3 regions of the Microbacterium sp. NPDC079356 genome follow, and region 1 is predicted to be linked to each of the others. Evidence: predicted binding sites of a transcription regulator. Region 1 holds the regulator's gene; each other region holds the start of a gene.
The links. Region 1 encodes LexA, which represses DNA repair genes until DNA is damaged. Its sites were predicted from a motif close to TCGAACANNTGTTCGA; they were not measured.
Positions count from the first base shown of each region.

Region 2: ACPEH0_RS08225 (intein-containing Rv2578c family radical SAM protein) is a predicted target of LexA. The motif match lies at 2,976-2,991, and genes of this name have one in related genera.
Region 3: ACPEH0_RS12425 (HNH endonuclease signature motif containing protein) is a predicted target of LexA. The motif match lies at 3,670-3,685, and genes of this name have one in related genera.

Region 1 covers NZ_JBMWDN010000006.1:102,632-110,449, forward strand. Annotated here, with positions in the region: gene ACPEH0_RS13125 (methylenetetrahydrofolate reductase) at 1-109, shown strand, start outside; gene metE (5-methyltetrahydropteroyltriglutamate--homocysteine S-methyltransferase) at 106-2,430, shown strand; gene lexA (transcriptional repressor LexA) at 2,488-3,153, opposite strand; gene ACPEH0_RS13140 (LysM peptidoglycan-binding domain-containing protein) at 3,431-3,826, shown strand; gene ACPEH0_RS13145 (histidinol-phosphate transaminase) at 3,854-4,927, shown strand; gene hisB (imidazoleglycerol-phosphate dehydratase HisB) at 4,981-5,592, shown strand; gene hisH (imidazole glycerol phosphate synthase subunit HisH) at 5,589-6,233, shown strand; gene priA (bifunctional 1-(5-phosphoribosyl)-5-((5-phosphoribosylamino)methylideneamino)imidazole-4-carboxamide isomerase/phosphoribosylanthranilate isomerase PriA) at 6,287-7,033, shown strand; gene ACPEH0_RS13165 (SseB family protein) at 7,017-7,793, shown strand; gene ACPEH0_RS13170 (DUF1844 domain-containing protein) at 7,797-7,818, opposite strand, start outside.
Region 2 covers NZ_JBMWDN010000002.1:722,957-730,774, reverse strand. Annotated here, with positions in the region: gene ACPEH0_RS08235 (DEAD/DEAH box helicase) at 1-421, shown strand, start outside; gene ACPEH0_RS08230 (GNAT family acetyltransferase) at 444-869, shown strand; gene ACPEH0_RS08225 (intein-containing Rv2578c family radical SAM protein) at 871-2,967, opposite strand; gene ACPEH0_RS08220 (M15 family metallopeptidase) at 3,097-4,014, shown strand; gene ACPEH0_RS08215 (acyl-CoA dehydrogenase family protein) at 4,135-5,298, shown strand; gene ACPEH0_RS08210 (PfkB family carbohydrate kinase) at 5,443-6,009, shown strand; gene ACPEH0_RS08205 (acyl-CoA thioesterase) at 6,017-6,430, shown strand; gene ACPEH0_RS08200 (GntR family transcriptional regulator) at 6,437-7,198, opposite strand; gene iolC (5-dehydro-2-deoxygluconokinase) at 7,370-7,818, shown strand, end outside.
Region 3 covers NZ_JBMWDN010000005.1:155,257-163,074, reverse strand. Annotated here, with positions in the region: gene ACPEH0_RS12440 (acyltransferase family protein) at 1-180, opposite strand, end outside; gene ACPEH0_RS12435 (CsbD family protein) at 368-538, opposite strand; gene ACPEH0_RS12430 (glutamate--cysteine ligase) at 722-2,185, shown strand; gene ACPEH0_RS12425 (HNH endonuclease signature motif containing protein) at 2,219-3,625, opposite strand; gene ACPEH0_RS12420 (hypothetical protein) at 3,805-4,044, shown strand; gene ACPEH0_RS12415 (hypothetical protein) at 4,087-4,326, opposite strand; gene glmM (phosphoglucosamine mutase) at 4,471-5,814, opposite strand; gene rpsI (30S ribosomal protein S9) at 5,822-6,307, opposite strand; gene rplM (50S ribosomal protein L13) at 6,337-6,783, opposite strand; gene ACPEH0_RS12395 (hypothetical protein) at 7,217-7,657, shown strand; gene ACPEH0_RS12390 (hypothetical protein) at 7,708-7,818, shown strand, end outside.

The DNA.
Region 1 (7,818 bases):
CGCGGGCGGTGCCCCCGGCATCCATCTCTACGCCTTCAACAATCACGACACCGTCCTCGCCACCCTGCGCGAGGCGGGCATCATCCCCGCGACAGAGGAGACCTCATGACCGCCTTCCCCGCCGGAACGATCCTCGGCTACCCCCGCATCGGCCGTCGCCGCGAACTCAAGCGCGCCGTCGAGGCCCACTGGAGCGGCGCGCTCGACGAGGCGGGACTCGAGTCCGTCGCCGCCGACCTGCGCCGGACCACCCGCGCCCGCCTCGCCGAGCTCGGGCTGGGTCGCGGTGACTCGTCGATCCCCGAGACGTTCTCCTTCTACGACCAGGTCCTCGACGTCGCCGCGGCCGTCGGCGCCCTTCCCGAGCGGTTCGCGCACCTGCGTGCGGAGGACGGGTCGGTGCCGCTGTCGGCCCTGTTCGCCGCCGCCCGCGGCGTGGGCGAGGCCGCGCCGCTGGAGATGACGAAGTGGTTCGACACGAACTACCACTACCTCGTGCCCGAGATCGGCCCCGATACGCGGTTCGCCCTCTCGAGCGATCGGTTCGCGCGGCAGGTGGCGGAGGCCGTCGCGGACGGATACGTCACCCGTCCGGTGCTCGTCGGCCCGGTCACCTTCCTCGCCCTCGCGAAGGGGACGGATGCCGCGGCCCCCGGCACGCGCCCGTTGGACCGGCTCGACGACCTGCTGCCCGTGTACGTCGAGCTGCTCGCCGCTCTCCGCGACGCAGGGGCGCACTGGGTGCAGATCGACGAGCCGGCCCTCGTGAGCCAGTCGCTCGGGTACTCGGACGACGAGCTCGCGACCGCCGCCGCCCGCTCACTCGACGTCCTCACCGCCTCCGGCGACCGTCCCGAGATCCTGGTCGCCGCCGGATACGGCGCGCTCTCCGCGCCCGCCTGGCGCGCGATCGCCGCCTCCGCCGCCGAGGGCCTCGCGATCGACCTCACCCGCGGCGGCGTGCCGTCGCCCGTCGCGGGACTCGACGACAAGGTGATCGTCGCGGGCGTCGTCGACGGCCGGAACGTCTGGCGGGGCGACCTCGCCGGCGCGGCGGACGTGCTCGACGCGGTCGGCGGCCTCGGCGCCGCGGCCGTCGCGGTCGGCACCTCGACGTCGCTGCAGCACGTGCCGCACGACCTCGCCGACGAGCCCGACCTCGATCCCCGCCTCGTGTCCTGGCTCGCCTTCGCCGATCAGAAGGTCTCCCAGGTGACGACCCTGGCACGCGGGCTCGCCGATGGTCGCGACGCGATCGCCGGGGAGTTGGATGCCGCGACGGCCGCCCTCGCCGACCGCCGCTCGGCGCCCGGGGTCCGCGACGGCGCCGTCCGCGCCCGTGCCGGCGGGCTCACCCCGGCAGACCGATCCCGCACCCCGTTCGAGGTGCGTGCCGCCGCACAGGACGCGGTGCTGGGTCTGCCGGCGCTCCCGACGACCACGATCGGATCCTTCCCGCAGACCGCCGAGATCCGCCGGGCGCGCGCCCGCGCGACGCGCGGCGAGATCGACGAGGCGACCTACGAAGGGTTCCTCCGCGACGAGATCGCGCGCGTCATCGCTCTGCAGGAGGACATCGGGCTCGACGTCCTCGTGCACGGCGAGCCCGAGCGCAACGACATGGTGCAGTACTTCGCCGAGAACCTCGACGGGTTCGCGGTCACCCGCAACGGGTGGGTGCAGTCCTACGGCTCCCGCGCGACGCGCCCGTCGATCCTGTGGGGGGACGTCTCGCGCCCCGCACCCATCACGGTGCCGTGGGCGGCCTACGCGCAGTCGCTGTCCGCCGCGCCCGTCAAGGGCATGCTGACCGGACCCGTCACGATCCTCGCCTGGTCCTTCGTCCGCGACGACCAGCCGCTCGGCGAGACGGCCGACCAGGTCGCCCTCGCACTCCGCGACGAGATCGCCGACCTCGAGCGGGCGGGCATCGCGATCGTGCAGGTCGACGAGCCGGCGCTCCGGGAGCTCCTGCCGCTGCGGACCGCCGACCAGCCGGCGTACCTCGACTGGTCGGTCGGGTCCTTCCGGCTCGCCACTGCGGGCGCCGCCGACGAGACCCAGATCCACACGCACCTCTGCTACTCCGAGTTCGGGGTCGTGATCGACGCGATCGCGGCGCTCGATGCCGACGTCACGTCGATCGAGGCCGCCCGCAGTCGGGGCGAGGTCATCTCGGAGGTCGCGGCATCCGGATTCGCCCACGGCATCGGACCGGGCGTCTACGACATCCACTCGCCGCGCGTGCCGTCCGTCGACGAGGTGTCGTCGCTGCTCGAGCGCGCCGTCGCGGAGCTCGACGTCCGTCGCCTGTGGGTGAACCCGGACTGCGGTCTGAAGACGCGCGGGTACGACGAGACGGTCGCCTCCCTCCGCCACATCGTCGCGGCGGCTCGCGCGGTCCGCGCCGAGGTGGGCGCCGGGGTCTGAGGCCGCAACGAAGAGAGGGGATGCCGCCCGGCATCCCCTCTCTTCGCGTGCGCGCCGTCACACGGCGCGCAGGACCGCGACGACCTTGCCCAGGACGACCGCGTCGTCGCCGAGGATCGGCTCGAAGGCCGAGTTGCGGGGGAGCAGCCACGTGTGACCGTCGCGCTGGCGGAAGGTCTTCACCGTCGCCTCGCCGTCGAGCATGGCGGCGACGATCTCGCCGTTGTCGGCGGTGGCCTGCGAGCGGACGACGACCCAGTCGCCGTCGCAGATCGCGGCGTCGATCATCGAGTCGCCCGAGACCTTCAGCATGAACAGTTCGCCCTTGCCGACGAGCTGACGGGGGAGGGGGAAGATCTCCTCGACCTGCTGGTCGGCGGTGATGGGGACGCCGGCGGCGATCCGGCCGACCAGCGGCACCATCGCGGCGTCGCCGACGCTCGGGGCGACGTCCGCAGGGTTCTCGCCCGCCGAGCCCGGCAGATCGATGAGGACCTCCATGGCGCGCGTCTTGCCGGGGTCGCGACGGAGGTAGCCGCTCAGCTCGAGCTGGTTGAGCTGATGGGTGACGCTCGAGAGCGACTTGAGGCCGACGGCGTCGCCGATCTCGCGCATGCTCGGCGGGTATCCGTGACGGGCGATGGAGCGCTGGATCACCTCGAGGATGGCGAGCTGCTTGTCGCTCAGGCTCTTGCGCCGACGCGTCTGCGGCTTGTCGCTCATGTCGTTCCTTTCGTCACCCCGGGGTCCCTCCGGGAGCACTCGCCTTCGAATGTCGGAGGTTGGTGATGGGCTCTGGTCATCGAAACCGTATCCGGTGTCGATCGGATCGTCCCGTAGCCGACCGCGTGTCGTCTTCGATCGATCTGCGGAGAACCGCACCCTTGACAGTCGACGAACTTCGAAGATAGATTCGGAAGAGAACTTCGCACCCGTCCGTCCCGGCCGACGGGCGGGGGCGAAGATCTCATCTGACCGGGGTCACCCCGAGGAGGACACCATGAACTCGATCACCGCGACCACCAGCACCGCGATCACCATCACCACCGCGACTGCGCCTGTCGTGCGCACGCGCCTTCGGATGACCACGCGAGGTCGCCGTGTCCTCGCCACGCTCGCCGCACTGCCCGTGGTCGTCGCTCTGGGCGTCGGCATCCTCTCCAGCGGGGGTGCTCTCGCGAGCGGCGACGCGGGGGCGTCCGCGGGGTCTTTCGACACCGTGACCGTGATGCCCGGCGAATCGCTGTGGAGCATCGCGCAGGACATCGCGCCCGACAGCGACCCGCGCGACGTCATCGACGCGATCGTCCGCCTCAACGCGCTGTCGTCCTCCGCGGTGGACGCCGGTCAGTCGATCGCGATCCCGGCCACCTACTCGGCGCAGGCGGGCGAGTAAGGCCGCGCCACGTCCTACGATGGCGGGGTGAGTGCCAGTCTCGACGACCTCCCCCTCCGCGACGACCTGCGCGGCAAGATCCCCTACGGCGCCCCGCAGGCGTCGCTGCCCGTGACGCTCAACGTCAACGAGAACACCCACCCGGTTCCCGAAGAGGTCGCGGACGACATCCTCGACGGCATCGCGCAGGCGCTGCGCGACATCAACCGCTACCCCGACCGTGAGTTCACGGCTCTGCGCGAGGGGTTCGCGGATTACCTGGGCCACGGTCTCGAACCGGATCAGATCTGGGCGGCCAACGGGTCGAACGAGGTCCTCCAGCACATCCTGCAGGCGTTCGGTGGGCCGGGGCGCTCGGCCTTCGGGTTCGCGCCGACGTACTCCATGTACCCGTTGCTCACGGGCGCCACGGGCGCCACCTACGTGAGCGGTACGCGCGGCGACGACTTCACCCTGTCCGCAGCGGATGCCGCCGAGCAGATAGAACGCGCGCAGCCGGACGTGGTCTTCCTCTGCACACCGAACAACCCCACCGGCACGCCGCTGTCGCTCGAGGTCATCGAGGCCGTCTACGAGGCCTCCCGGGGCATCGTGATCGTCGACGAGGCGTACCAGGAGTTCGCCCCGCGCGACGAGCCGTCCGCGCTCACGCTGCTTCACGACCGCGAGCGTCTCGTCGTGTCGCGCACGATGAGCAAGGCCTTCGCCTTCGCCGGGGCGCGCGTGGGCTACCTCGCCGCCGATCCCGCGCTCATCGACGCGCTCCGCCTGGTGCGCCTGCCGTATCACCTCAGCGCACTCACCCAGGCCGCGGCCACGGCCGCCCTCCGCCACGCCCCGACGATGCTCCGCATGGTCGATGACATCGTCGCGCAGCGCGACCGCATCTCGGCGACCCTGTCGGCGCTCGGGTACTCGCCGTACGAGAGCTGGTCCAATTTCGTCCTCTTCGGGGGCGTGGACGACCCGGCGGCGACCTGGCAGGGTCTCTACGACCGCGGCGTCCTCATCCGCGACGTCGGCCTGCCGCACACCCTCCGCGTCACGGCGGGCAGCGAAGAGGAGTCGACGGCGTTCCTCGAGGCGCTCGCCTCCCTCTGAGCCGACTCCGTCACGGGCGCGGTCGGCCCATCATGCCTCGGTAGACTCGGGGCATGAGCACCCCTGCGCCCCGCACCGCCTCCGTCCGGCGGGCGACCAGCGAGTCGACCATCGAGCTCGAGCTCGACCTCGACGGCACCGGTCGGAGCACGATCGACACGACCGTGCCGTTCTTCGACCACCTGCTCACGGCGTTCGCGAAGCACTCGCTCACAGACCTGACGGTCCGCGCGGCGGGCGACACCCACATCGACGCGCACCACACCGTCGAGGACACGGCCATCGTGCTCGGCCAGGCGATCCGTCAGGCACTGGGCGACAAGTCCGGCATCTCGCGGTACGGCGATGCGCTCGTGCCGCTCGACGAGGCGCTGGCGCAGGCGGTCGTCGACATCAGCGGCCGGCCCTACCTCGTCCACTCCGGTGAGCCGGCGGGCTACGAGTTCCACCTGATCGGCGGCCACTTCACCGGCTCGCTCGTGCGCCACACCTTCGAGACGATCGCCTTCCACGCCGGCCTGACCATGCACGTGACCCTCGTCGCCGGCCGCGATCCGCACCACATCGCCGAGGCGGAGTACAAGGCCTTCGCCCGCGCGTTCCGCCAGGCGAAGGCGCTCGATCCCCTCGTCGCCGGCATCCCGAGCACCAAGGGCGCCCTGTGACGGATGCACCGCTCGTCGCGGTCCTCGACTACGGCTCCGGCAACGTCCACTCGGCCGTCAAGGCGCTCAGCGAAGCGGGCGCCGATGCGCGGCTGACGAAGGATCGCGGCCTGATCGCCGACGCCGCCGGACTCCTCGTCCCGGGCGTCGGGGCCTTCTCCGCCGTCATGTCGGCCTTGCGCGCGAGCCGCGGCGACGAGCTCATCGGTCGCCGTCTCGCCGGGGGGATGCCGGTCCTCGGCATCTGCGTCGGGATGCAGGTGATGTTCGAGCTGGGCGTCGAACGCGGAGTCGACACCGAGGGGCTGGGGGAGTGGCCGGGCGCGGTCACCGAGCTGCAGGCACCGGTGCTGCCCCACATGGGCTGGAACACCGTCCGCGCCGGCGAGGGGTCGACGCTCTTCGCCGGACTCGAGGACGAACGCTTCTACTTCGTGCACTCCTACGGCGCGCAGGACTGGACCCTCGACGTCATCAAGCCGTTCCGCGAGCCGGTGCTCACCTGGTGCGATTACGGGGCGCCGTTCCTCGCCGCCGTCGAGAACGGCCCGCTGTCGGCGACGCAGTTCCACCCCGAGAAGTCGGGCGCGGCCGGCATCCGTCTGCTGTCGAACTGGATCGGGTCGCTTCCCGCGTCCTAGTAACGTGTCCCTCTGTGCGCGCGCCCGGTGCGCACATCGTCCCACCCGGAGCCATGAACGAATTCGCATCCACGCCCGAACTGATCCTGCTGCCCGCTGTGGACGTCGCCGACGGCAAGGCCGTCCGACTGACGCAGGGTGAGGCCGGCACCGAGACGAGCTATGGCGACCCCGTCGACGCAGCCCAGGAGTGGGCGCGCCAGGGGGCCGAGTGGATCCACCTCGTCGACCTCGACGCCGCGTTCGGTCGTGGGTCGAACGCGACCCTGCTGCGCAAGGTCATCAAGTCGCTCCGCGGGGTGAAGGTCGAGCTCTCGGGCGGCATCCGCGACGACGAATCGCTCGACGCGGCGCTCGACTCCGGTGCCACGCGCATCAACCTCGGCACCGCGGCGCTCGAGAACCCGGAGTGGGCGGCCGACGTCATCCTGCGCTACGGCGAGGCGATCGCCGTCGGCCTCGACGTCCGGGGCACCACGCTCGCGGCGCGCGGATGGACCCGCGACGGCGGCGACCTGTGGCAGGTGCTGGACCGCCTCGAGGATGCCGGGTGCAGCCGCTACGTCCTCACCGACGTGACGAAGGACGGCACGCTGCAGGGCCCGAACATCGAGCTGCTGCGCGAGGTCGCCGTCCGCACCGACAAGCCCGTCGTCGCCTCCGGTGGCATCTCGAGCCTCGACGACATCGCGGCGCTGCGCGAACTCGTCCCCCTCGGCGTCGAGGGCGCCATCGTCGGCAAGGCCCTGTACGCCGGCGCGTTCACGCTGGCCGAGGCGCTGGATGTCGCCGGACACTGACCCGCACGCGCACTCGGCGGATTCCGCCGGCGTGCCCTGGGAGGGGCGGAGCTTCCAGCCCAACCCTCACAGCGGCGACGACGGCAGCGCCGACCCCGCGCTGCTGGCCGCGCTCACCGCGTTCCACGCGGGGGAGGGGGATGCCGCGGCGGTCGTCGACGCGTATCGCACGGCACGCCTGCTGATCCCCCTCGTCGCCGAGAAGGGCGAGGAGGGTGTCGGCCCGACGGGGCTCACCGTCGACAAGACCCAGGAGCTCTCGATCGTCACCGTCGCCGCGCCCGACGGGCGCCGCGTCCTGCCGGTGTTCTCCTCCGTGCAGGCGATGTCGCGGTGGGATGCCGCGGCCCGTCCGGTCCCCGCCGACGGCGTCCGCACGGCGCTGTCGGCCGCCGCGGACGACACCGACCTCATCGTGATCGACCCCGGCAGTGAGACCGAGTTCGTCCTGCGTCGTCCGGCGGTCTGGGCGATCGGTCAGGGGCAGAGCTGGGAGCCGCCGCACACCTCGCCCGAGGTGTTCGCCGGCCTGCAGGAGTCGACCGGCACCGAGCTCGGTGTGCTCGACCTGTCCGTCGCGACGGGCGACCCGCACTCGCGGCTGCGCGGTTCGGAGCTGATCGTCAGTCTCCACCTCGTGGACGGCCTGGATCAGGCGGCGCTCGACGCGATCCTGCAGCGTCTGGCTTCGCGATGGGCGGCGGATGACCGCGTCGCGGTCCTGGTGGACTCGCTGACTGTCAAACTCGTCCGCGCCTGAACGTCAGGTGACGGGGCCGGTCCAC
Region 2 (7,818 bases), on a different contig from region 1:
CCGTGCGTACTCCGAGATGCTCGTCGAGCAGTTCGAGGATGCCGGGATCGCCGCCGTCGCCCTCCACGGCGACCTCAACCAGGCCAAGCGCACCCGCAACCTGCAGCGTCTGACCGACGGCAAGGTGAACGTGCTCGTCGCGACCGACGTCGCGGCGCGCGGCATCCACGTCGACGACATCGACCTGGTCGTCCAGGCTGACGCTCCCGACGAGTACAAGACGTACACGCACCGCTCGGGCCGCACCGGTCGCGCGGGCCGCGCGGGCACGGTCGTCACGCTGATCACGCGTCAGCGTCGTCGGCGCATGACCGAGATGCTCGAGCGCGCAGAGATCGATGCGCCCTTCGACGAGGCGCGCATCGGCGACGACGTGCTCGAGGAGATCACGGGTCGTCAGGCCGCGAACGTCGACGCCTGAGCGGTGTCACTAGGGTGGGCGGATGCCGCTCGTCATCCGCCCGCTCGGTGATCCCGACGTCGACGCGGTCGTGTCCCTGTGGCACGACGCCGGCCTGACCCGCCCCTGGAACGACCCGCACCGCGACATCGCGCGTGCCCGCGCCGTCTGGCCCGACCTCCTTCTGGTCGCGGCGGACGGCGACCGTGTCGTCGGCTCGGTCATGGCCGGGTACGACGGGCACCGCGGCTGGTTGTACTACCTCGCATCGGCTTCCGACCGGCGCGGCGAGGGGATCGGGCGGATGCTGGTGGCCGAGGCGGAGCGACGGCTCGAAGCGCTCGGCTGCCCGAAGGTGATGCTCATGGTCCGCGAGGGCAACGACGCGGTCGCGGAGTTCTACGACGGCATCGGCTACGCCCGCGACGCGACCTCCGTCCTCGGCAAGCGCCTCATCCCCGACGACTGAGTCAGAAGAGCATCGCTGCCGCCTGCTCGCGCGTCGCCGCCTTCATGACCGGACCCGTGGTCCGCACCGGGCCGAGCCCGCGCGGGGGAGTGTCCTCCTCTTCGAGCCTGCCGTGCAGTCCGTGCTTACGCAGCAGCGGACGCACCCGCGCGGACAGCCAGGAGCGGTATCCCTTCGGCGCCGAGACCGAGACGCCCGGGTACAGGCCGCGGTAGGCCGGCACGAGGTCCGGGCACTCGCGTTCCAGCCACTGCCAGAACCACTCCTTCGCGCCCGGTCGCAGGTGCAGGGCGCCGAAGACGACCCGGCGCGCACCGGATGCCGCGATCCGCGCGATCGCGTCGTCGAGCACGTCGATCCCGTCGGTCAGGTGCGGCACGATCGGCATGAGGAACACGGTCACCGAGAAGCCGGCATCCGTCGCGGCCTTCACGGTGTCGAGCCGTGCCTGGAACGACGGCGCGCCCGGCTCGAGGAGTTGGCGCAACGGTTCGTGGGGGATCGCGATCGACATGGCGATGTGGATCGGGACGCGGGTCGCGGCATCCGTCAGCTGCGGCAGGTCGCGGCGCAGCAGCGTGCCCTTCGTGAGGATCGAGAACGGCGTGCCGCTCGAGGCGAGGGCGTCGATGATGCCCGGCATCAGCCGATAGCGGCCCTCGGCCCGCTGGTACGGATCGGTGTTCGTACCGAGGGCGACCGGTTCGCGCCGCCACGACGGCTTGGCGAGCTCCCGCGCGAGCACCTCCGCCACATTGACCTTCACGACGATCTGCGAGTCGAAGTCGGCCCCGGCGTCGAGGTCGAGGTAGGTGTGCGTGTTGCGGGCGAAGCAATTGTGGCTGACCACCCCGGCGGCGATGAAGTCCTCGGTGTCCGTGGAGATGTCGACGAGATCGCGTTCACCGACGTCCTCGATCGAGATCACCGTCAGATCGGTCGCGGTCTTCACGGCCGCGCCCACGATCGACAGTTTCCGAGTGATGGCGGGGCTGGTGATCCGGAAGAACCGATCCCGCGAGGGCAGCCCGCCGGTCACGCGGATCGCCCTCAGCCCATTGGGCCGCACGGGCTCTCGGATGAAGCTGATCCCGAAGTGGTCGAGCGAGGTCGACACCGTCTCGAGCAGCCGCTCGTCCGTGTTGACGATGCGGAGGATGCCGCGCGAGCACGAACCCTCCGCATCGAAGATGCCGGACAGGAATCCCGCCCTCCAGGCGGACGAGGGTGCGGTGGGTTCGACGATCAGCGTCTCGATCGTTTCGACATCGGCCTGTCTTGCCGTGTGGATCGCCGTCATCGGCCGCCGCACGTCCGTCGCCGGAGTGAACGCTCGCTCGCGCGTGAGAACTCCTGCCCGCTCCAGGAAGCGCCGAGTCCGGTCCAACGCGTCGACATCCGCCAACGCGAGGCGGAATCGGTGGATCACCCGGGCCCGCTTCGCGTCGGTGTACGTGCCGTGGAAGATCATTCCGTCGCCGCGGATCATCCCGCTGAGGTATCCCCGTTCGAAGTCCGGCTCGGCGACGAAAGCGCTCTGCCCGCGCGGGGCGCCCATCCCGAACCCCTGCAGACGATTCCCCGTGGTCAGATGCGGACGACGGCCGGCGCCCGATGTCGTCCCCGTCACGTGCTTCCATCCGCGCTCGGTCAGGAACCGATGATCGCCACTCGCGATGATCTCCGTCCCGTCGGCAAGGGTGATCCGGTAGGCCGCTTTCCGGGTGGGCCAGACAGCGCGCACCGTCGTGGGGACGTAGCGCCGGTAGGCACCGTCCACGCGCGTCCCCATCACGTCCTCGCCGACGCGCACGTCCCCGAGCCGCTTGTGTCGACCCTCAGCCGTCATGACCAGGGTCTCGGGATCCAGGCAGTACGTGCACGCATGCGAGCACCCCCGATAGGGGTTCACGGTCCACGAGAACGGCATCGCGGAACCGCTCGGCACGTGGTTTAGCGCGGACTTCGCGACCACCTCGTGGAACGTCATCCCGGCGAACTCCGGCGTCGTCACCGAGCGGACGAGACCGCCCATCGACTCGAGCCCGGGCAGGGCGGCCTCATCGACCGTCGAGATGTCCTGCCCCTGCCACCGCATCTCCTCAGTCGAACACATATGCGAGGGACGAGTCAATGCCGCGGCCTAGAGAGTAGAACATCGAGGACGCACTCTCCGGCCTGGGACAATGGTCACGTGTCAGAGTCGAGGAGCGCCGCGAGGCGGCGGGTGCTCCGTTGGCGACGTCAGCGCCGCGCGGTCGTCCTGCTCGCCCTCGTCGCGACGCTCATCATCGCCCTCGTCGTCGTCCTCCCGCGCGCCCTCGCCCCCGACGACGCCGTGGCCGAACCGGCATCCACCCCCGCTCCGCCCTCGTCCGCGCCGACGAGCACACCGACGCCGACGCCGGAGACCCCCGAGGCCGAGCCGGCCTTGTGCGAGACGGATGCCGTGACCGCGGCGCTCGAGAACGGTTCCGACCGCGACGTGATCGCCGCGTTCGGCGGCGCCGAACCGTTCCGCGCGGCGATCGCCGACGGCGCGGCCCCCTGCGTCGACCTGCACGAGGCGGGGCGCCTCTGGGTGGTCGCGAACAAGCGGCATCCCCTCGATCCGATCGACCACTGGCCCACACCGCAGGCGCGTCCGCAGGACACCCGGATCGTGGCGGGCGGGTGGCTGCTCGACGAGACGGCGGCGGCGCTCGACGAGCTCTCGGCCGACGTGCGGGCCGCGGCGGGCACGATCGGGGTGAGCAGCGGGTTCCGCCCCTACGACTTCCAGGTCGACACGTACAACCGCTACGTCTCGATGCGCGGCAAGGCGGCCGCCGACCTCCGGAGCGCACGCCCCGGCCACAGCGAGCACCAGACGGGACTCGCCGTGGACGTCGTGGCATGCGACTCCGGATGCGGCGACCATGACGGCTTCGGCGGCACCCCGCAGTCGGACTGGATCGCCGAGAACGCCTGGCGGTACGGCTTCATCGTCCGCTACGAGGAGGGACGCACCGCGACGACGGGCTACTCCGCCGAGCCGTGGCACCTGCGGTTCATCGGTCGGGAGTTGGCCGGCGCCTACGCCGACGGCGGCTTCCACACCCTCGAGGAGTTCTTCGGGCTCGAGCCCGCCCCCGACTACGGCTGAGGCTCGCCGCGGAACTCAGTCGCGCTCACCCTGGCATCCGATCCCACGGCGCGCGTACAGTGGAGGGTGGCGACGCCGCCCACGAGCGCAGCGTCGCGCCGACACGAAGGGGGTCCGCACATGGAGCGGAACATCTACGACGAGGACCACGAAGCGTTCCGCGACGTCGTCAGGGAGTTCATCAAGCGCTACGTCACCAACGAGAAGCGCGAACAGTGGGATGCCGCCGGCGAGATCGACCGGGCGACGATGCGCGCGGCCGGCGAGGCCGGTGTGATCGGGCTCAGCGTGCCGGAGGAGTTCGGCGGCGCGGGGATGCTGCAGGACTACCGCTTCCGCACGATCGTCAATGAAGAGGTCATCCGGGCCGGTGCGGGATCGCTCGCCGGCGCCTTCGGCATCCAGGACGACCTGGCCGTGCCCTACCTCGTGCACATGGGCACGCAGGAGCAGAAGGAGACCTGGCTCCCCCGCATGGCGACCGGTGAGATCATCGGTGCGCTCGCGATGACCGAGCCCGGTGCGGGATCGGACCTGCGCGGCATCTCGACGACCGCGAAGAAGACCGACGGCGGCTACATCGTCAACGGCGCGAAGACCTTCATCTCGTCGGGCGCCACCGCCGACATCTTCGTCGTGTTCGTGAAGACGGGAGAGGGCAACCGCCCCGACGCGTTCTCGCTGCTGCTGCTCGAAAGCGGCATGGCCGGGTTCGACCACGGCAAGAAGCTGCACAAAATGGGCTTCCACGGCCACGACACGGCCGAGCTGAGCTTCACCGACGTCTTCGTCCCCGACGCGAACCTCATCGGCGGCGAAGAGGGCAAGGGCTTCATCCAGCTGATGATGAACCTCCCGCTCGAGCGACTGTCAATCGGCGTCGCCGCGGCTGCCGCCGCGCAGGCCGGCGTCGAGTGGACGATCGCCTACACGAAGGACCGCGAGGCCTTCGGCGAGCGGATCATCGACTTCCAGAACACCCGCTTCACGCTTGCCGACCTCGTCACGACCGTCGACGTGATGTGGGCATACATCGACCGCGCGATCGCGCTCTACGGTGAGGGCAGGCTGTCGCCCGAGGAGGCCGCCAAGGTGAAGTTCTGGGCGACCGAGCGCGAATGGGAGGTGCTCGACGCGGGCGTGCAGCTCCACGGCGGCTACGGCTACATCACGGAGTATCCGATCGCCCGCGCCTTCCTCGACGCTCGCGTCCACCGCATCTACGGCGGCACGAACGAGATCATGCGCGACATCGTCTCGCGCCAGATCGCCGGCAAGCGCTGACCGCATCCGAGGTCCCGATCGGGCCGGAAACGCCACCGCATTTCTCGGCTTGATCGGGACCTCGTCTGTGTGCGGGATGTGCGTCACGCGCCGAGCGGTATGGTGAGGGCGTTTGCCGCGTCGCGGCCACGAGGAGGCAGAACGATGGAATCCCTTGACGTGCTCGTCGTGGGCGAAGCGCTGATGGACGTGGTGGCGACGCCGGACGGTGCGCGCGAGAGCGTCGGCGGCAGCCCCGCGAACGTGGCGCTCGGTCTCGCGCGGCGCGGCGTCGATGTCGCGCTGCTGACGCAGATCGGGCCCGATGCGCGCGGCCGAACCATCACGGAGCACCTGGAGGCGTCCGGCGTCCGGCTGCTCTCGGCGTCGACCAGCCTGCCGCGGACCTCCACCGCCGTCGCGCACCTGGCGGAGGACGGTTCGGCGACGTACGACTTCGACATCGTGTGGGACCGGCTCCCGAGCATCGAGGGTCTCTCCGCCCGCATCCTGCACACGGGTTCGATCGCAGCCTTCCTCGAGCCCGGTGCCGGCAGCGTCCGTGACATCCTCGCCTCGGCGGGGGCGAACATCGTCACCTTCGACCCCAACATCCGTCCGGCCCTCGTCGGCGCGCACGACGTCGCGTTCGCGGCCTTCGCCGAGACGGCCCGCGGGGCGGCTGGACGCCGCGGCGCCACGTCCCCTACGATCGATCCATCTATTTGTTAGGACAAAGATGGACGACAGTGGAAGCGTGGATTTCCGGTCTCGCAGGTGGGTCCGCCCGGAGGATCTCAATGCCCACGGGACGCTGTTCGGCGGCAGCCTGCTGCGGTGGATCGACGAGGAGGCGGCGATCTACGCGATCCTCCAGGTGGGCAACCACCGTGCCGTGACGAAGTACATGTCCGAGATCGAGTTCGTCAGCTCAGCGGTCCAGGGCGATCTCGTGGAACTCGGCATCCAGGCCACGGCGTTCGGGCGGACCTCCATCACGATGCGAGCCGAAGTCCGGAACATGGTGACAGCCGCGCGGATCCGCGCGATCGAACGCATCGTCTTCGTCGCCCTCGGTCCCGACGGTCAGCCGACGCCTCATGGCTACTCCTCGATCACGCAGCACCGGGATCGGCTCCCAGTCACCCCGTGACGGCGATCACTTCGCGACGAGCGTCGTCTCGAAGCTGTAGAGGTCGGGGCGGTAGCAGTGATGGCCGAACTCGAAGGCGCGTCCGGAGTCGTCGAACGCCACGCGTTCCATCGTGAGAACCGGGCCGTGCTCCTCGATGTCCAGGAGCTCGCTCTCGTCATCCCGCGCGCTGCGCGCGCCGATCTTCTGCTTCGCCACGCGGATCGTGACACCCCGCGCCCGCAGGATCTCGTAGAGCCCCTGCGACTCGAGCTGCTGGGGCTGGATATCGGCGAACTCCGGCGGAAGGTAGTTCTCCAGTACGGCGACCGGCACGCCGTCGGTGCTGCGCTGTCGTCGGACGAAGAGCACCTCGGCGCCGACCGGCAGGCCGAGGCTACCGGCGACGACCTCCGGTGCGGCGATGATCTCGTGCGCGAGCACGCGCGTCGCGGGCTCGTGCGACGAGTTCTTGAGGTCCTCGTACAGGCTCGTCAGCTCGACCGCGCGGGTGACCTGTCCCTGCACGACCTGCGTCCCGATCCCTCGGCGCCGGACGAGCAGGCCCTTGTCGACGAGCTCCTGGATCGCGCGCCGGATCGTCGGGCGCGACAGTCCCAGACGCTGTCCGATGGCGATCTCGTTCTCGAGTCGCCCGCCGGGAGGGATCGTGCCGGCATGGATCGCCGCTTCGAGGCGGCTGGACACCTGGAAGTACAGCGGCACCGGCCCGGTGCGGTCGAGATCCGCGAAGAGGTCGGCGGGCCAATAGGTGTCGACGTCGACCATCGTGGCCACTCTCCTCGTCCGCCCCCGCGCGCCAGCATATGTACCGACAACATCACGTCCCAGGCTATCGGGTGACTCGACCTTCCCTCGGAAAAGACCTATGTGATATTGTTAGGACATGTCCGCAGCTGCGAACATCACCGCGACTCACGGAAAGTTGTACACAGGCGTATGACCTCTCCTCTCCCGGCACCCGACGTCCTCTCGATCGGTCGTCTCGGCGTCGACATCTATCCGCTGCAGAGCGGGGTCGGCCTCGAAGAGGTCTCGACCTTCGGGAAGTTCCTCGGCGGCAGTGCCGCCAACGTCGCGGTCGCGGCCGCGCGCTACGGCCATGATGTCGCCCTCGTCTCCCGCGTCGGCGACGACCCTCTCGGTCGCTATCTGCAGGCCGAGCTCCGGCGGCTCTCCGTCGACCCGGCGCTCGTCGCCGTCGACGGCACCTACAAGACGCCGCTCACCCTGTGCGAGATCTTCCCGCCCGACGACTTCCCGCTCTACTTCTATCGGGAGCCCAAGGCGCCCGACCTCGAGGTCAGCCCCGACCAGCTGCCGGACGACGCGCTCGAGCAGGCGTCGATCTTCTGGCTCACCGTCACAGGCCTCAGCCAGGAGCCCAG
Region 3 (7,818 bases), on a different contig from region 1:
GCCCGCGCCGTCCCAGAAGATGTGCAGCGGGCTGTAGGCGAGCAGCTCGGGAAGGCCGTTCTCGGCGCGGCCCTTGAGATAGGGCTCCGCGAACAGCGGGAACGTCAGCATGATGTGGTGCACGAGGACGATGAGCGCGGCGAGTCCGCGCAGACCGTCGAGCGATGTCAGCCGTTTCATGGATCTCCCGGGACGCCCGCCGACGGCCGTGGAGGGGGGGGAGATCACGCGTCGCGTCGGGGAGAACGTCGAGTGAAGTGTACGTGAACGGGTGTGGCGGGCCCCGGCATCCGCCTGTGAGTCGTCGGATGCGGGGTGGGATGCCGAACGCCCGGGTCCGTGGCGAGCCCGGGCGTTCGGTGGGGGCTTACTTGAACGCGTCCTTCACGTTCTCGCCGGCCTTCTTGAGGTTGGCCTCGGTCTGGTCCTGGTGGCCTTCGGCTTCGAGGCGCTCGTTGTCGCTCGCCTTGCCGGCAGCTTCCTTGCCCTTGCCGGTGAGGTCCTGTGCGGCGTTCTTGATCTTGTCGTCGAGTCCCATGATCTGGTCCTTCCGTCGATCTTTCCGGAAGCGGCGCGTTCCGGGACCACCCACGCTAGGCAGGGGCCGGATGCGAGCCAACCCCTGGCTATTCGCGGCGTGATGGGTTACCGCGTCATGGTCGACGGGGCGCGGGTTGTCAACGCCCCGGCGGGCGGCGGTGTCGCGACCTATCGTGGCGGGGTGGGAGAAGAAGTCGAGAGCCAGGAGATCACGGGTGCGGACCGCACCCTTCATCGCGAGAAGATCCGTCGCAACCTCGACGTGTTCGAGCGGATGCTGCGCGAGGCGCGCTTCGACACGGATGACCCGATGACGGGTCTCGAACTCGAGTTGAACCTCGTCGACGCCGTCGGTGACCCGGCGATGCGGAACGAGCAGGTGCTGCGGGCGATCGCGGACCCGGCGTTCGTGACGGAGCTGGGGCGTTTCAACGTGGAGATCAACGTCCCGCCGGCGAAGCTGCGCGAGGGCGGGCTGACGACGTTCGAGGAGGGTTTGCGCGAGCGGCTGAACGAGGCCGAGGCGCGGTCGGAGGACCTGGGTGCGCATCTGGTGATGATCGGCATCCTTCCCACGTTGGCGGAGCGGCATCTGAGCCGGAGCACGTTGAGCGCGGATTCGCGGTACGACCTGTTGAACGAGCAGGTGCTCGATGCGCGCGGCGAGGATCTGGCGATCTCGATCGCGGGGCCGGAGCGGCTCGAGACGACGGCCGACTCGATCGTGCCGGAGGCGGCGTGCACGAGCACGCAGTTCCATGTGCAGACGTCGCCGGCGCAGTTCGCGGCGTATTGGAACGCGTCGCAGGCGATCGCGGGGGCGCAGCTGGCGGTGGCCGCGAACTCGCCGTACCTGCTGGGGCGGGAGCTGTGGCGGGAGTCCCGCATCCCGCTGTTCGAGCAGGCGACCGACACGCGCAGCGAGGAGTTGAAGGCGCAGGGGGTGCGTCCGCGGGTGTGGTTCGGCGAGCGCTGGATCACGTCGGTGTTCGATCTGTTCGAGGAGAACGTGCGGTATTTCCCTGCGCTGCTGCCGATCGTCGACGATGAGGATCCGCTGGAGGTGCTCGAGGCGGGCGGGGTGCCGTCGCTGGCGGAGCTGAAGCTGCACAACGGGACGGTGTACCGGTGGAACCGTCCGGTGTACGACGTGGCCGACGGGATGCCGCATCTTCGCGTCGAGAACCGGATCCTTGCGGCGGGGCCGACGGTGGCGGACACGGTCGCGAACGCGGCGTTCTACTTCGGTCTGGTGCGTTCGCTCGCGGAGGATGAGCGGCCGGTGTGGTCGCGGATGCCGTTCGCGACGGCGCGCGAGAGCTTCCTCTCGGCGGCGCGCGACGGCATCGACGCGCGGCTGTCGTGGCCGGGTGTGGGCCACGTGCCGGCGACCGAGTTGGTGCGCGACACGCTGCTGCCGCTCGCCGCCCAGGGCCTGGACGCGTGGGGCGTGTCGACTGCGGAGCGCGACCGGTATCTCGGGATCATCGAGGGGCGCTGCGCGACGAAGACGAACGGTGCGGAGTGGTTCGCGAAGCGGATGCGGGCCCGCACCGGCATGGAACGTGCCGACGCCCTGCGCGCCACCCTTCTGGAGTACCGCGAAGCGATGCACACGAACGAGCCGGTCCACACCTGGTCGTAACCCGCGCCGCACCTGCGCGCCGCGACACGCACCTCACGACGCCCGCGCCCGCACCCCGGCGGTGCGCCATCCCGCGCGGTCGGGCGGCGGATCCCACAGCCACCGCAGCGGCGATTTCGACCGGAGCGGCACGGGCTCCCGCCCGCTGCCGAGCGGAGCGTGCAGCACGAACCCGGCCTCGACCCGCTCGATGCGCCACCCGTTGTTGTGCAGGAGCAGGTGATGGAACCGGCAGAGCAGCACGCCCTCGTCGGTGTCGGTCCTCCCACCCTCGGACCACGGCACGCTGTGGTGCGCTTCGCAGTACGACGGCGGTCGTTCGCACCCGGGCCAGAGGCATCCCCCGTCGCGGGCGGCGAGCGCGACCCGCTGCGCGCGGGTGAACAGGCGCTCGTCACGTCCGACGGCGAGGGGTGCGCCGGCGGCATCCACCTCGATGCGGATGCGGCCGCCGGTGCAGTGCGCGCGGTCGACGACCGAGCCGGGCAGGGCTGAGCCGCCGTCCTCGACGATCCCGGTCGCTCCGTGACGCCCGAGGCCGTCGCGGGGCGCCTCGGTGACGATGACGCGCACGCCGGGCTCACGCGCTCCGAACACGTCTTTCGCGGTGGCGAGCGCGCCCGCGCGCAGGACGTCGACGAGCACGTCGTACGAGAGCTGTTCGTTCGATCGCGCGTCGTCGACGAGCGCGGCGGCCTCGGCGCGTTCGGCGTCGGTCATGAACCTGGGCCCGCCGCGGCGGGGGCGGAGGGCGGCGTCGAGGACGCTCCGCATCCACGGCCCCATCTCGTCGTCGAAGACCATCGATCCTCGGGAGAACCCGTCGCCGTCGGTCCAGAGCCGGAACGCCCTGCGCTCGAAGCGCCGCGCGAACCGCTCTTCGGCTCCGGCGGGGTCGAGCATGTCGCGCAGTGTGCGCGCCTGCGCGGTGAGTTGTTCCACCGACCACTGGTCGGCCTCGCCGGCGAGCCGTTCGGCTCCCCTGGCCCACACGGCCGCAGCTCCCGGCGTCGGCGGATCGCCGAGCCCGGTCAGGATCGCCCCGTACTGCGCCGACGACAGCGCCCCGTCGTAGAGGAGTCGATCGAGCGCGCCGTGCCACCCGGCATCCCCCGCGCCCATCAGCGCCTCACCCACTCGCACGGCGCGCGTCGCCTCGGCGCGCGTGATGCCGGTGGTCGCCTGGATCATCTCGACCGGCGTGCGATGCCCGGTCTCGGCGCTGAGCCCACCGCTGCCCCGCTCGCGGCTCGATCGCTGCGCCGCGACACCGGCGAGCACCGCCTGCAGCACACCGATTTCACGGGCCACCCGCCCCGCGCGGGCGATGAGCGTCCTCACCGTGTCGTCATCGAGACGACCGACGGATGCCGCCAGGTCAGACGTGTCGACGTCGAGCGCATCGAGGGCGGTGAGGCCCTCGACACTCTCTTGCAGCATCGTCCCGAATGGCATATCTGTACGATGCCACACCCCTCCGACATTCGTACACGTGTTCCCCGATCTGTGGATAACCGACTGGCCCACCGTCGTGCAGGCCCTGCGAACGCGGTGGTCACCCGCGAGCGGCGACAGCACAAGTCGTTCGCGATCGAGTTGGCCGGTGAGGATGCGAGGGCGTGGCGCGGTTCCGGGTGTCCGGCAACGACCTCGCCGTCTTCCCGTGGTGGGTGGGGCACATCGGCGATGAGACGCGCAATATCCCGCGCTCGGCCTGCGGGATCGTCGGTGCGCGGGTGCAAACGCGCCCTCTCGCCGAATGGACGCCGGAGGAGTTGCACGCCGCGGTGCTGGCCGCGCTCCGGGACATCGCCGCACACGGCGACGGCCGATGCGGTTGCGGCGAGGCGATCCGCTGATCCGAGCGTCTCGCCTTCTCGCGAGACCACCGCACCCGGCGCCTACCCCGCCACAGCCTCCGTCTGCACGTTCCGCTGCACGCGCCGCTCGGGTCGCAGCTTCATCGCGTGGCGTTCGAGCAGGAACCAGCTGGCCGCAGCGAGCGGCAGGGTCAGCAGGATCGACAGCGCCCCGGACATGAGCGATCCGTTCCAGTAGCCCGGATGCGGCACGTTCAGGGGCGTGCCGGCGATGCTGTGGTCGAAGATCCGCAGCCCCGCGTTCTGCAGCACGTGCTTCACGTTCTCGAACGAGATGACGTCGAGGTAGCTGCGTCCCGTGACGAGTGCGGTCGTGATCGGGGCGATGACGAAAGCGGCGACGATGAGGCATGCCCAGAAGCCGGGAATGCCGCGCGCCCCCTGATCTCGGCGGGCACACCAGCCTCAGCCCCGCACGACCTCCGCAAGCTGCTCCGCGACTCGCTGCGCGTCGGCTTCCGACGCTGCCTCGACCATGACGCGCACGAGCGGCTCGGTGCCCGAGGGCCGCAACAGCACGCGCCCCGCGTCGCCGAGCTCGGCTTCTGCCTCCGCGACGGCCGAGACCACGTCGGGGTCGGTCGCCCGCGACCGCTCGACGCCCGTCACGTTGATGAGCACCTGCGGGAACACGGTCATCACCTTCGCGAGCTCCGACAGCGGCTTGCGCTGACGGGCGACCTCTGCGGCGAGGTGCAGGCCGGTGAGCAGCCCGTCGCCGGTGGTGGCGTAGTCGCTCATGATGACGTGTCCGCTCTGCTCGCCGCCGAGCGAGAAGCCGCCTTCGTTCATGCGCTCGAGGACGTAGCGATCGCCGACGGCGGTCGTTTCGAGGTGGATGCCGTGGGCCGCCATCGCGCGGTGGAGTCCGAGATTGCTCATCACGGTCGCGACGAGCGTGTCGTCCTGCAGCAGGCCGCGCTCCTTCATCGAGACGGCCAGGATCGCCATGATCTGGTCGCCGTCGATGATCCGACCGTCGGCGTCGACGGCGAGGCAGCGGTCGGCGTCGCCGTCGTGCGCGATGCCGAGGTCGGCGCCGGTGCGGAGGACTTCGGCGGTGAGCACGTCGAGGTGGGTGGAGCCGACGCGTTCGTTGATGTTGAGGCCGTCGGGGTCGGCGCCGATGACGGTGACTTTCGCTCCGGCATCCCGGAACGTCTCGGGTGACACGCCGGATGCGGCACCGTTGGCGCAGTCGAGCACGACGTGCAGGCCGCGCAGGCTGGTGCGCAGGGATGCGAGGAGGTGCACGACGTAGCGGTCTTCGGCGTCGGCGAAGCGGCTGATGCGGCCGACGGCTCCCCCGGTGGGCGCGAGCTTGGGCCCGGCCATCGCTTCTTCGATGCGCTGCTCGACCACGTCGGGGAGCTTGACGCCGCCACGGGCGAAGATCTTGATGCCGTTGTCGGGTGCCGGGTTGTGCGACGCCGAGATCATGACGCCGAAGTCGGCGTCGATGTCGCCCACGAGGAACGCGGCGGCCGGGGTCGGCAGGACGCCGGCATCGAGCACGTCGACGCCGGAGGATGCGAGTCCTGCGGCGACGGCTGCACTGAGGAAGTGACCCGAGACCCGCGGGTCGCGTGCGACGACGGCGGTGAGGCGGCGTCCGCTGCGGCGGCGGGCTTCGGCGATACGACCCTGGCCCAGGACGACCGCGGTCGCCTGGGCCAGGGTGAGCGCGAGATCGGCGGTGAGGGGGCCGTTTGCGAGGCCCCGCACACCGTCCGTCCCGAACAGTGCCATCGAAGGATTAACGCTTCGAGTACTGGGGAGCCTTGCGCGCCTTCTTGAGACCAGCCTTCTTGCGCTCCTTGACGCGAGCGTCGCGCGACAGGAAGCCGGCCTTCTTGAGGGTCGGGCGGTTGTTCTCGGCGTCGATCTCGTTGAGGGCACGCGCGATGCCGAGGCGCAGGGCGCCGGCCTGGCCCGAGGGGCCACCACCCGAGATGCGGGCGATCACGTCGTAGCCACCGGCGAGGCCGAGGACCGTGAACGGGTCGTTGATGAGCTGCTGGTGCAGCTTGTTGGGGAAGTAGTCCTCGATCGTGCGGCCGTTCACCGTGATGGTGCCCGAGCCGGGAACCAGGCGCACGCGGGCGATGGCCTGCTTGCGACGGCCCACAGCGGCGCCGGGGACGGAGAGGACGGGGCGAGCCGGGGCGGCCTCAGCGGCAGCCGGCGTCTCGGTCGAGTAGTTCTCGGGAGTCTGGTCGAGGGAGTCAGCGATCTTCGCCATCAGATAATCCTTGTTCTTCTCTGCGGCGCTTACTGGGCGACCTGGTCGAAGGTGTACGTGGTGGGCTGCTGGGCCGCGTGCGGGTGCTCGGCACCGGCGTAGACCTTGAGCTTGGACAGCTGCTGGCGACCCAGGCTGTTCTTGGGGAGCATGCCGCGGACGGCCTTCTCAACGGCGCGCACCGGGTTCTTCTCGAGGAGCTCGGCGTAGGTGACCGACTTGAGACCGCCCGGGTAACCCGAGTGGCGGTAGGCCTTCTTCTGCTCGAGCTTCTGGCCGGTGAGGGCCACCTTGTCGGCGTTGATGATGATGACGAAGTCGCCGGTGTCGACGTGGTTCGCGAAGGTGGGCTTGTGCTTGCCGCGCAGGAGCGTGGCAGCGTGCGAGGCGAGGCGGCCGAGGACGACGTCGGATGCGTCGATGACCACCCACTCACGGGTGATCTCACCAGCCTTGGGAGTGTACGTGCGCGTCACAGTAGTGCTGCTTTCATTGATTCGAACGGAGAAGTTCGTGAATCCCACTCCGGGGTGGTTCGCTCGGGATGCCGGTCGAACACGCCAGTGGAGGGCTCACGTTCGCGGTGCGAGGCCAGCAGGGCGCAGGCACCAAAACTCGATACTACGCGATCGGATGACGCTTCGCCAACTTCAGCTCCTGGTGTGACGCGCCGCGGCCACGTCCATTTCCCAGTCGACATACAGGCGTCACATGACGGCCATAACCGCATGCCATGGTGACACCGACCTCTGCGCGAGCCATCCGGAGAGTCGACTGCGATTGCTCGAGAGAGATTGGAGGCTTCCGAGATGGTTGCGAGTCCGGCTCCTGATGTTCAGCTCAAGGCGCTCGGCATCCGAGTAACCCCAATGGATGCGAGGGAAGTCGTTGATTCGATCGGGATGGGTCATGGAAAGCGACGCCTTGCCCTCCGTCGTCGTCGCCGTCCTCGTCGTCGCCCTGACCGCAGGCGTCGGCGGCCTGGTCGTGCTCGCTCTGCAGCGCACGCAGGGAGTGGATCCCGAGCGCGCCGCGCGGCCCGTGGCATCCCTTCCCGTCGACAGCCCGTCTCCGACGGCGAGCGCCCCGCCGGCGGTGACGGCACCCGCCCCGGCCGAGCGCTACCTCGCCGCCGGAACCGACGTCGTCGCCCTCGACACCCTCGACGGCGAGATCATCGCCGCGACCTGCACCCCGGACTGCGACGGCCTGCTGCTCACGTCGCTGACCTCCGCCACCGACCCGCTCGCCTGTGTGACAGCGGATGCCGCGACCCCGGCAGCCCTCGCGATCACCCCCGACGCGGTCCTGTTCTGGACCGGCGACGACCTGACCACCGTCCCACGCTGAGAACACCGGACTGCCGCTACGCTGCCCATGTGCAGGGCGAGAGGACAGAGGTGCCGTCGAGGTGGCGCCGCCTCACCGACCTCGCCGTCGCCGTCCTGTCGGGCCCGTTCGCGAGCGGCGAGTACTTCACACGCTGGTCGCTGCTCATGTCGTTCGTCATC